One region of the Ureibacillus thermophilus genome, then DNA from elsewhere that is predicted to be linked to it. Evidence: predicted binding sites of a transcription regulator. Region 1 holds the regulator's gene; the other holds the start of a gene.
The links. The regulator CtsR, encoded in region 1, represses protease genes until heat stress. The targets are predictions, from matches to a motif close to ATGGTCAATAAAGGTCAAACA.

Region 1 (4,337 bases):
TGTGCCGATGGATTCATGTTTCCAACGAATCGCTTCTTCTTGTGCCAACTGCAACACTTTTTGAGCGCGTTGAGTAAATCGATTAAACATCATATTTTTCCTCTCCTTTTCGTTTTAATTTTCCATTATTTAATTTTTCCCGTATTAATTTTGCTCGGAATACATCCCGTTCAGCCGGTTCTAATGTAGTGCCTGCATATTGTTGTACAAATCCAGGTTGAATAAGAATTGTACACTCATTCAAAATATGCTTTGGAACATCTTGAATGATTCCCAAATCGACACCTAATCGAACATTGGATAAACAAGTAGCCGCTTCTTCGCTCGTCATAATCCGCGCATGTTTCAATGTACCGTAAGCCCGGTGGATGCGGTCTTCCAAAGCAATGGCTGATTGGGCTAAAAGCGCTTGTCTTGCTTTTCGTTCTTGTTCGATAATTTGCATCACGACTTCTTGTAAATCATCGATAATTTCATCTTCAGATTTTCCAAGAGTGACTTGATTTGAAATTTGATACATATTTCCTAAGTTTTCGCTGCCTTCACCGTAAATGCCTCTCACCACCATGCCGAAGCGAGCGAGCATTTGCGTTAAAGCTTTGATTTGTTTTGTCATTGAAAGCCCAGGCAAATGCATCATAACAGAGGCTCTTAAACCGGTACCTACATTTGTCGGACAGCTCGTTAAATAGCCGAAATCGTTATGGAAAGCAAACGGTAAAAGTTTTTCCAACTGGCTATCTAATTTATTCGCCATTTCATAAGTTTCGACTAATTTAAGGCCAGGGGCTAAACATTGAATTCTTAAATGGTCTTCTTCATTGACCATGACACTGATGGCTTCATCTTGCGAGATAATCACTGATGCGAACTTTTCTTTTCCTGCAAGCATCGGGCTAATTAGATGTTTCTCTACAAGTACTTGCCGTTTTAACGCAGGCATTTCCTGAATCGTAAAATGGGAAAAATTATGTTTTTCATCGTTTAATTGATAAAAGGCTTGCGCCACCATTTGGTCGATAGTTTTCGCTTCCTCATCAGTAAAAATCAATGGAAACCGAAAACCTTCTAAATTTCTTGCCAACCGAACGCGGGTGGAAATGACAATGTCATCTTCCGAACCTCCATCCCCCATCCAGCTTGGTGCTTCTGCTTTTAAGAAATAGTCTAGGTTCATGGTGTATCCACACCTCCCATTTCAAGCTTACGTTCCAGTTCTTTGATTTCATCTCGGAATCTCGCTGCATCTTCAAATCGCTCATCTTGAATGGCTAATTGCATTTGTTCACGGGCATGCTCAATTTGTTTTTTCAAGAGGCGATTGTTATCCGCTTTTTGCCCAGGTCTTTTGCCTGTATGTTTCGTTCCTGCCTGAATTTTTTCAAGCACTTGCGGAAGTTTTTCCCTGAAAGTTTCATAGCATTGAGGACAGCCTAATTTCCCCTCATTTAAAAATTTACGAAATGTAAATCCGCAAGCTGGGCATGCAGTCGTTTGAACGGAGGGCTGAACAGGTCTTTCTTGCACATCATTTTTCAAAAGCGGCATGCCAAACCAGTTGGAAAGTAATTGATGAATCGGAAAAGGTTCTTCTTTATGAAATTCAAAGTTGAAAGGATGAAACTGGGCTGCACATACTTCACAATAATGTTTTTCGCTTTTATGACCATTGATGATTTGTGTAACAGTTACCGTTGCTTCCCGTTGCTTACAGTGTTCACAAAGCATAACCTACCACCTCATCATTTTTCATATTTTAAAGTTAGTAACATCGCTTTTAAAATGGCCGACCTTAGTTCATCGCGAGTTGGTAGTTGAAGCTTCAGCGTATCACGGTTAACGGCTGCGAGCATTAACCTTGCTTCCTTTTCCATGATTACTCCTTCTTCCAGCAATCGATATATGATATCTTCCGCCATATTTTGAGTGGCGCCATTTTCGATTTGCTTAATTAAATGATCGATCAACTCCACTTTTGAGCTCGGCTTCACACGAAAAATTCGAATATATCCACCGCCACCTCGTTTACTTTCAACAAGATAGCCTTTTTCCACCGTGAATCGTGTATTGATGACATAATTTATTTGCGAGGGAACGCATTGGAATTTGTCGGCTAATTCGCTACGTTTGATTTCAATATGTCCTTTATCATCTAATTCGATAATCCGTTTTAAATACCCTTCAATCAAATCGGAAATATTTTTCATATTCATGTCAATTCACCTCGCTTTTTGACTTTGACTTTCTTTGACTTTATTATATGTCCATTTTTTTATATTTGCAAATAAAAACCCTTGACAAAATGGAGGGGGAAAAAAATCGACAAGACGCAATTAACATTACGTTTGCCGATTTTTATTTAATCTATTCAATTCATCAAAATACTATACAGTAATTGGAAATAATTGCTGTTTACACCCATCGTCCTACAATCGGATAGTTCCATTCATTTTCTCGAAGCGCATTGAAAATTCCGATAATCGGTACAACCAAAGTCATAATGCCGAAAATGATTAAGAACGGAATACCGATTAATACAAAACTAAGTACTGTCGAAATACCGATTAACACCCACATGACAAATTGGAATAGTAACGCTTGGATAGAAAGACGTTTGATTGTCTCCTCTTGGCTAATTAGAAAAAATAATATTGGCACTAAAACCGGAGCAAAAAATGCACTTGCGTGAATAATAACTTTTGCCCACTTTTCTTCCATCTATTTTCAACTCCCGTTTAAATTTATTAATATCTTGTTATATATTTTTACGAATGGCTCTTTGAATAGTTTCAAATTCCTGAAAAAATTTTTCCTTTTATTTTCGTATTTTTCCCATATTTATCAATTCATAGACAAAAAAATCTTTAGAAGGTCCTGCGTTATATGCTATTATGTGAAAAAAAGAAAAAAACTGCTCAAATGAGCAGCTTTTATTTAATCTTTTTTATTATTTTCTTTTAAATTTTTTGAGTCTACCTCATCAGGATGTTCAGTTGGGAAAAGGGCTCGGGCTAAAAAGCCTGAAAAAAGCGTAGCGCTGATGACAATTAAAATCTTATGATTTTTAGGAACTTCTTCAAACATATTATTTAACATGAGCATTGAAAAAACAGCTACCGTCACCATTGAAACAATGACATACGCAAGCCTCCGTTGATTCATGTTCGCAAACATCCTTTTCTTTAAATTCAATAAAACTAATGATATTTTACAACGTATAGGTTGAAAATACAATTTTAGGAATTTGATTACATAGAAAAATGAATTTCATATTAATAATTTTTAAGTGAGGTATACATATGAGATTTGTGCGATTAAGCAAGAATAACAAATCTATTTCAAAACCGTTTTTTGATGTAAATCAATATGTCCAAGAGGTGTTGATTGATGTTTCACATGATCCTGTTATAGCGAAACAAATGAACATCATTCATCTGACAAAAAATGATTTGGCCATCTTGCGTCAACTAAAACCGATCATTGAAAATGATATTCCAAAAATGGTGCAAGCTTTTTACGATAACATTTCGCTAAATCAAGATTTAGTCGATTTAATCAACAAACATTCCAATATGGATCGGTTAAAAGTTACACTTTCAAAACATCTACAGGATATTTTTGATGCGAAAATTGATAAACATTATATAGAAAATCGAAAAAGAATTGCTCTTGCACATATCCGTACTAGCCTTTTATCCAAATGGTATTTGTCATCATTCCAATCTTTAGTAACCTCTTTTTCAGAAATTATTAAAGAACAGAATATTTCAAAAGAAGACGCATTGCTTGCGGTCAATGCCTTCGCAAAAGTGATTAATTTTGAGCAGCAACTGGTGATTGAAGCATACGAAAGAGAGCAGGAACGAGTTCGCAGAGAAGATGAGCAAATCAAACAATCTTTAATTGCATCCCTTCAACAAATTGCAGAAGAACTGAATCATATGAATCAGGATACTATTACATCCATCCAATTCATTTCAGAACAATCTCATAACATTGCTACATCCACATCACAAGGTTTGGATTATGTAGCGGATACAGAAGAAAAATCCAATCAGGGTAAAGCCCAATTAGCAAAACAAACAGATTTAATGAATACGATTTTAAAAAGCGTTAATTTATTAGAAGAGTCCATGATGAATCTACGCTCTTCTTCTCAGAAAATTTCCGAGATTGTCAATTTAGTTACAGGTATTGCCGACCAGACAAACTTGCTTGCTCTTAACGCCTCCATCGAAGCAGCGCGCGCGGGTGAACACGGAAAAGGCTTTGCTGTTGTAGCTGAAGAAGTTCGAAAACTCGCAGAAGAAACAAAAAATGCTGTACAAGATGTGTCT
Region 2 (4,337 bases), 900 kb from region 1:
ATGGCTTGGAAATGATTTAAACCGAGGGACCTTGCCGCTTCCATTTGACCTTTATCAATAGATTGAATCCCCGCACGGATAATTTCAGCTACATAGGCAGCGCAGTTTAAAATTAGCGCAGCAATACCTGAGACCATAAATCCGAGGGAATGACCAAAAATCGATGGAATTACTGCTAAGTGAATAATAAATATTTGAACTAAAAGCGGAGTTCCACGGAATAAATCGATATACAATTTACATGGCCAATAAAGCCATTTTCTTTTTGAATTTTTCCCAAGTCCAAGAAAAACTCCGAAGATGAATCCGCCTAAAAACCCACATATTGTCAAAATTAATGTTACCCAAATACCCCGTATGAAATATTCACGGTAGTTCCAGATTATATCCCAGCGAAAATCCAGGATTTCCATCTGAAACACCCCCTAAACTGTTATTCAAGTTCTTGTCCTGTAATTTCTGCTAACTTACCGTTTTCTTTAATTTTTTGTAAGCCTTCATTTAGTAAATCAAGCAATTCTTTGTTTCCTTTTTTCACCATAAAACCATAATATTCTTTTTCAAATGCATCGTCTTCAATGACTTTTAATTTTGCATTTGGATTATTTTTTAAATATTCATAAACTACCGCGTTATCACCAATTGCTGCTTGAGCTGTTCCATTAATCACTTCTTGGATTGCTAATGGAAGGTTTTCATACGCTAAAATATTTGGGTTCGTTTCTCCTAAAAGTTTTTTCGCTGCTTGGTGTCCTGTAGAGTTGATTTGTACAGAAACTTTTTTACCTTCTAAATCTTTTGCCGATTCAATCGGTGAATCTTCCGTAACCACAATCACTTGTGTTGCTTCGAAATATGGTTCAGTAAAGTCGAATGTTTCTTTACGTTCATCTGTAATTGTTATACCGGAAGCACCCATATCAAGTTCGCCGTTTTGAACTTGTTGGAATACTGCTTCCCAACCAACATGGCGCATTTCATATTCCATGCCGAGTTCTGTAAAAATGGCATCTACAATATCTTTGTCGATTCCTACAATATTTCCGTTATCGTCCATATATTCAAAAGGAGCAAATGTCGCTTCTGTACCCACCAAGATTTTTTTGTCTTTCAAACTAGTTTCTCCGCTTTCACTTTTTGAATCCTTTGAAGATGATGAATTTTCGCTTGATCCGCATGCTGCTAGCACCACTGCAAATGCCATCAGCAACATAAATAAAAATACACGATTTCTTTTACCCATTTCAATATCCTCCTTCGGTCAATTTCTAGCTTTATCAGCAACAACGAATATTTAATGATGTGTACTGATATGTTTAATTATATAAATCGTTTTATATTTATACAACAAATAATTAATAGGAATAAAAAATAATATATTTTCAGTATGAATATTCCGAAAAATGAAAGGGCTTACATTTTGAAAAAAATTCTCCAACTCAAGCTTATACGCTTGGAGATGGAGAATCAATGATTTATTATATTTAATCTGAAATTTTGCCTTAGGAATAAATAAGGGGTAAAATGAATCACGTCATTTTATCCCCTATCTATCCATCCACTTGTATTCTTTAAGCTGCTAACTAATAATTTTACTTACTTAATATATTCTATTAAACAGTAAAATGGCGCCCTCGGAGGGAATCGAACCCCCATTGCAAGAACCGGAATCTTGAGTGTTATCCATTACACCACGAGGGCGAGTGAATAAAGTTTCCATTTTTTGCATATTTTATTGTATTTTTCATATAATATAGAATATGCATAGAACTTTTTTTGAATACTTACGACTTTAATATTATACACAGGACTTCAAAATAATTCAACCTTTAAAACAAAAAGAAATTTTTCTGCAAACTAAACGTATAGATTTTGTAAATTCAATAAATGCGGGACTTTATATTTGACCATTATTGACTATAATGTGTATGATAAACATACAAGCTGAAACAAATTTTGTTTCGGTACGTAGATTATTTAGAATAATTATTTGCTTAAGGAGGACATACGATGATCTTAGTTCCTACAGTCATTGAACAAACAAACCGTGGTGAGCGTGCTTACGACATTTATTCTCGCCTTTTAAAAGACCGTATTATTTTACTTGGCAGCCCAATTGATGATAATGTTGCAAACTCAATTGTCGCACAATTATTATTTTTAGAAGCAGAAGATCCTGATAAAGATATTTCTTTATACATCAACTCACCTGGTGGTTCCATTACAGCAGGGATGGCCATCTATGATACAATGCAATACATTAAACCAGATGTGCAAACAATATGCATCGGAATGGCAGCATCAATGGGTGCTTTCCTCCTTTCAGCTGGTGCAAAAGGAAAACGTTATGCATTGCCAAACGCAGAAGTGATGATTCACCAGCCATTAGGCGGCGCTCAAGGTCAAGCGACTGAAATCGAAATTGCAGCAAAACGCATTTTATTCTTGCGCGATAAATTAAACAAATTGTTGGCTGATCATACGGGCCAACCAATCGAAAAAATCGCACAAGATACTGACCGCGATAACTTCATGACTGCTGAGCAAGCAAAAGAATATGGTTTAATCGACCATATTATTTCATCCAGCGAACAAAAATAATGTGAGAAACCGGGCTGTCGAAGTAGACAGCCCGGTTTTTTGTGCGTCAAACAAAGCTGCCTGCAGGAAAAGTTATGCATAAAATAAAAAAACTCACAATTCTCGAATAGCTTCGAAAAATTGCGAGCGTTTTCAAAAATTAAATAAATTATGCTTCATTTGTGATGAATGAAGATAACCCTTCAATTGCCTCGTTTTCATCATTGCCCTCTGCAATCAGCTTTACCGTTGTACCTCTTGCAATGGCTAAGCTCATGATGCCCATAATAGATTTTGCATTGACTTTTTTCTCGTCTTTTTGCAAAAAGATATCAGATTTATAACGATTTGCCTCTTGGACAAACAGAGCTGCCTGGCGAGCTTGCAAACCGTTTTTTAATTTAACTTCCACTGTGGTTTCAACCATATCACTTTCCACACCCTTTCTACACCGTTCATCACATTTTTATATTTATCTTATCGAAATTATATGAAAAGAACAATGCGGTTCTTAGAAATTATTTTATCACTTTTTCACCGCGCCGTAACTTTTCCGCAATTTCATCAATTTTTCTCAAGCGGTGATTAATGCCGGATTTGCTGACTGTGCCTGTTGAAATCATTTCCCCAAGCTCTTTTAATGTAACGTCCTGATGTTCGATGCGCAGTCTCGCAACTTCTCTTAATTTTTCCGGCAATTGATCGATGCCGATTGTTTCATCGATAAATTTAATATTTTCCACTTGTCTTAGAGCGGCACCAATGGTTTTATTCAAATTGGCCGTTTCGCAGTTGACGATGCGGTTGACGCTATTTCGCATATCTCTAAGAATACGCACATCTTCAAACTTTAGCATTGCTTGAAAGGCGCCTGCAAGTCCAAGAAATTCCGAAATTTTCTCTGCTTCTTTCAAATAAGTGATATACCCTTTTTTGCGATCGATGGTTTTGGCATTCAATTGAAATTCATTCATTAAATTGGCTAATGCTTCACTGTGCTCTTTATACATGGAGTGAATTTCCAAATGATAAGAAGATGTTTCAGGATTGTTGACCGAACCGCCTGCTAAAAAAGCGCCTCTTAAATAAGCTCTTTTTTGCATATTCGTTTTTAGCAGCGAGGAGGAGATGGAATGATTTAACTGAAAATCCCCCTGAAGGATGTCAAGATCTTCCAAGATTTCTCGGGCACCTTCTCGAATGCGGCAAATATAGACATTATTCTTTTTGAGCCTCATTTTTTTACGAACTAAAAGCTCCACATTATACGGATATAGCTTTTTGAGCATCGTATAAATTCTTCTGGCAATAGCGGCATTCTCCGTTTGGACATCTAAACTTAACTGTTTATTTGAAAAGGATAGAGTCCCATTCATTCGAATAATGGCAGAAAGTTCTGCTTTCAAACATTGATCGTTTGCCTCAATTTGAGTTAATTCTTTCTTTGTTTCCGATGCAAATGACATACAAGCCCCCCCTCTCAAATTTTTTATGATGTTAATGTATATTCAAGCAGCCATTCGGCAATGGCTTTTCCTTCATGCCGTACAGCACCATTTTTGATAGTTGCTATATTCTTTTTTATAATTTCTAATCCTAGTTTTTTTAATTCTTCTTCATTTACTCTGACCGGTTCAGCATTTTGTTCTCTATAGTTTTCTTTAATGGGGGATGGCAAATCGTTGCTGTTGACTAAAATGGCATCTAAAAATGGCGTGCCGACATGCTCATAAATGGCTTTTACATGATCTACCGCC

Region 2: clpP (ATP-dependent Clp endopeptidase proteolytic subunit ClpP) is a predicted target of CtsR. The motif match lies at 1,901-1,921, and genes of this name have one in related genera.

The regions. Positions count from the first base shown of each region.
Region 1 is NZ_CP036528.1:597,061-601,397, reverse strand. Features, by position in the region: gene DKZ56_RS02880 (ATP-dependent Clp protease ATP-binding subunit) at 1-93, opposite strand, end outside; gene mcsB (protein-arginine kinase McsB) at 83-1,177, opposite strand; gene DKZ56_RS02870 (UvrB/UvrC motif-containing protein) at 1,174-1,728, opposite strand; gene DKZ56_RS02865 (CtsR family transcriptional regulator) at 1,743-2,207, opposite strand; gene DKZ56_RS02860 (DUF4870 domain-containing protein) at 2,413-2,718, opposite strand; gene DKZ56_RS02855 (hypothetical protein) at 2,935-3,162, opposite strand; partial or broken gene DKZ56_RS15925 (protoglobin domain-containing protein) at 3,300-3,851, shown strand; gene DKZ56_RS15920 (methyl-accepting chemotaxis protein) at 3,942-4,337, shown strand, end outside.
Region 2 is NZ_CP036528.1:2,711,001-2,715,337, forward strand. Features, by position in the region: gene DKZ56_RS13665 (amino acid ABC transporter permease) at 1-413, opposite strand, end outside; gene DKZ56_RS13670 (basic amino acid ABC transporter substrate-binding protein) at 434-1,243, opposite strand; tRNA gene DKZ56_RS13675 (tRNA-Arg) at 1,627-1,701, opposite strand; gene clpP (ATP-dependent Clp endopeptidase proteolytic subunit ClpP) at 2,011-2,601, shown strand; gene DKZ56_RS13685 (HPr family phosphocarrier protein) at 2,750-3,007, opposite strand; gene whiA (DNA-binding protein WhiA) at 3,099-4,046, opposite strand; gene DKZ56_RS13695 (gluconeogenesis factor YvcK family protein) at 4,070-4,337, opposite strand, start outside.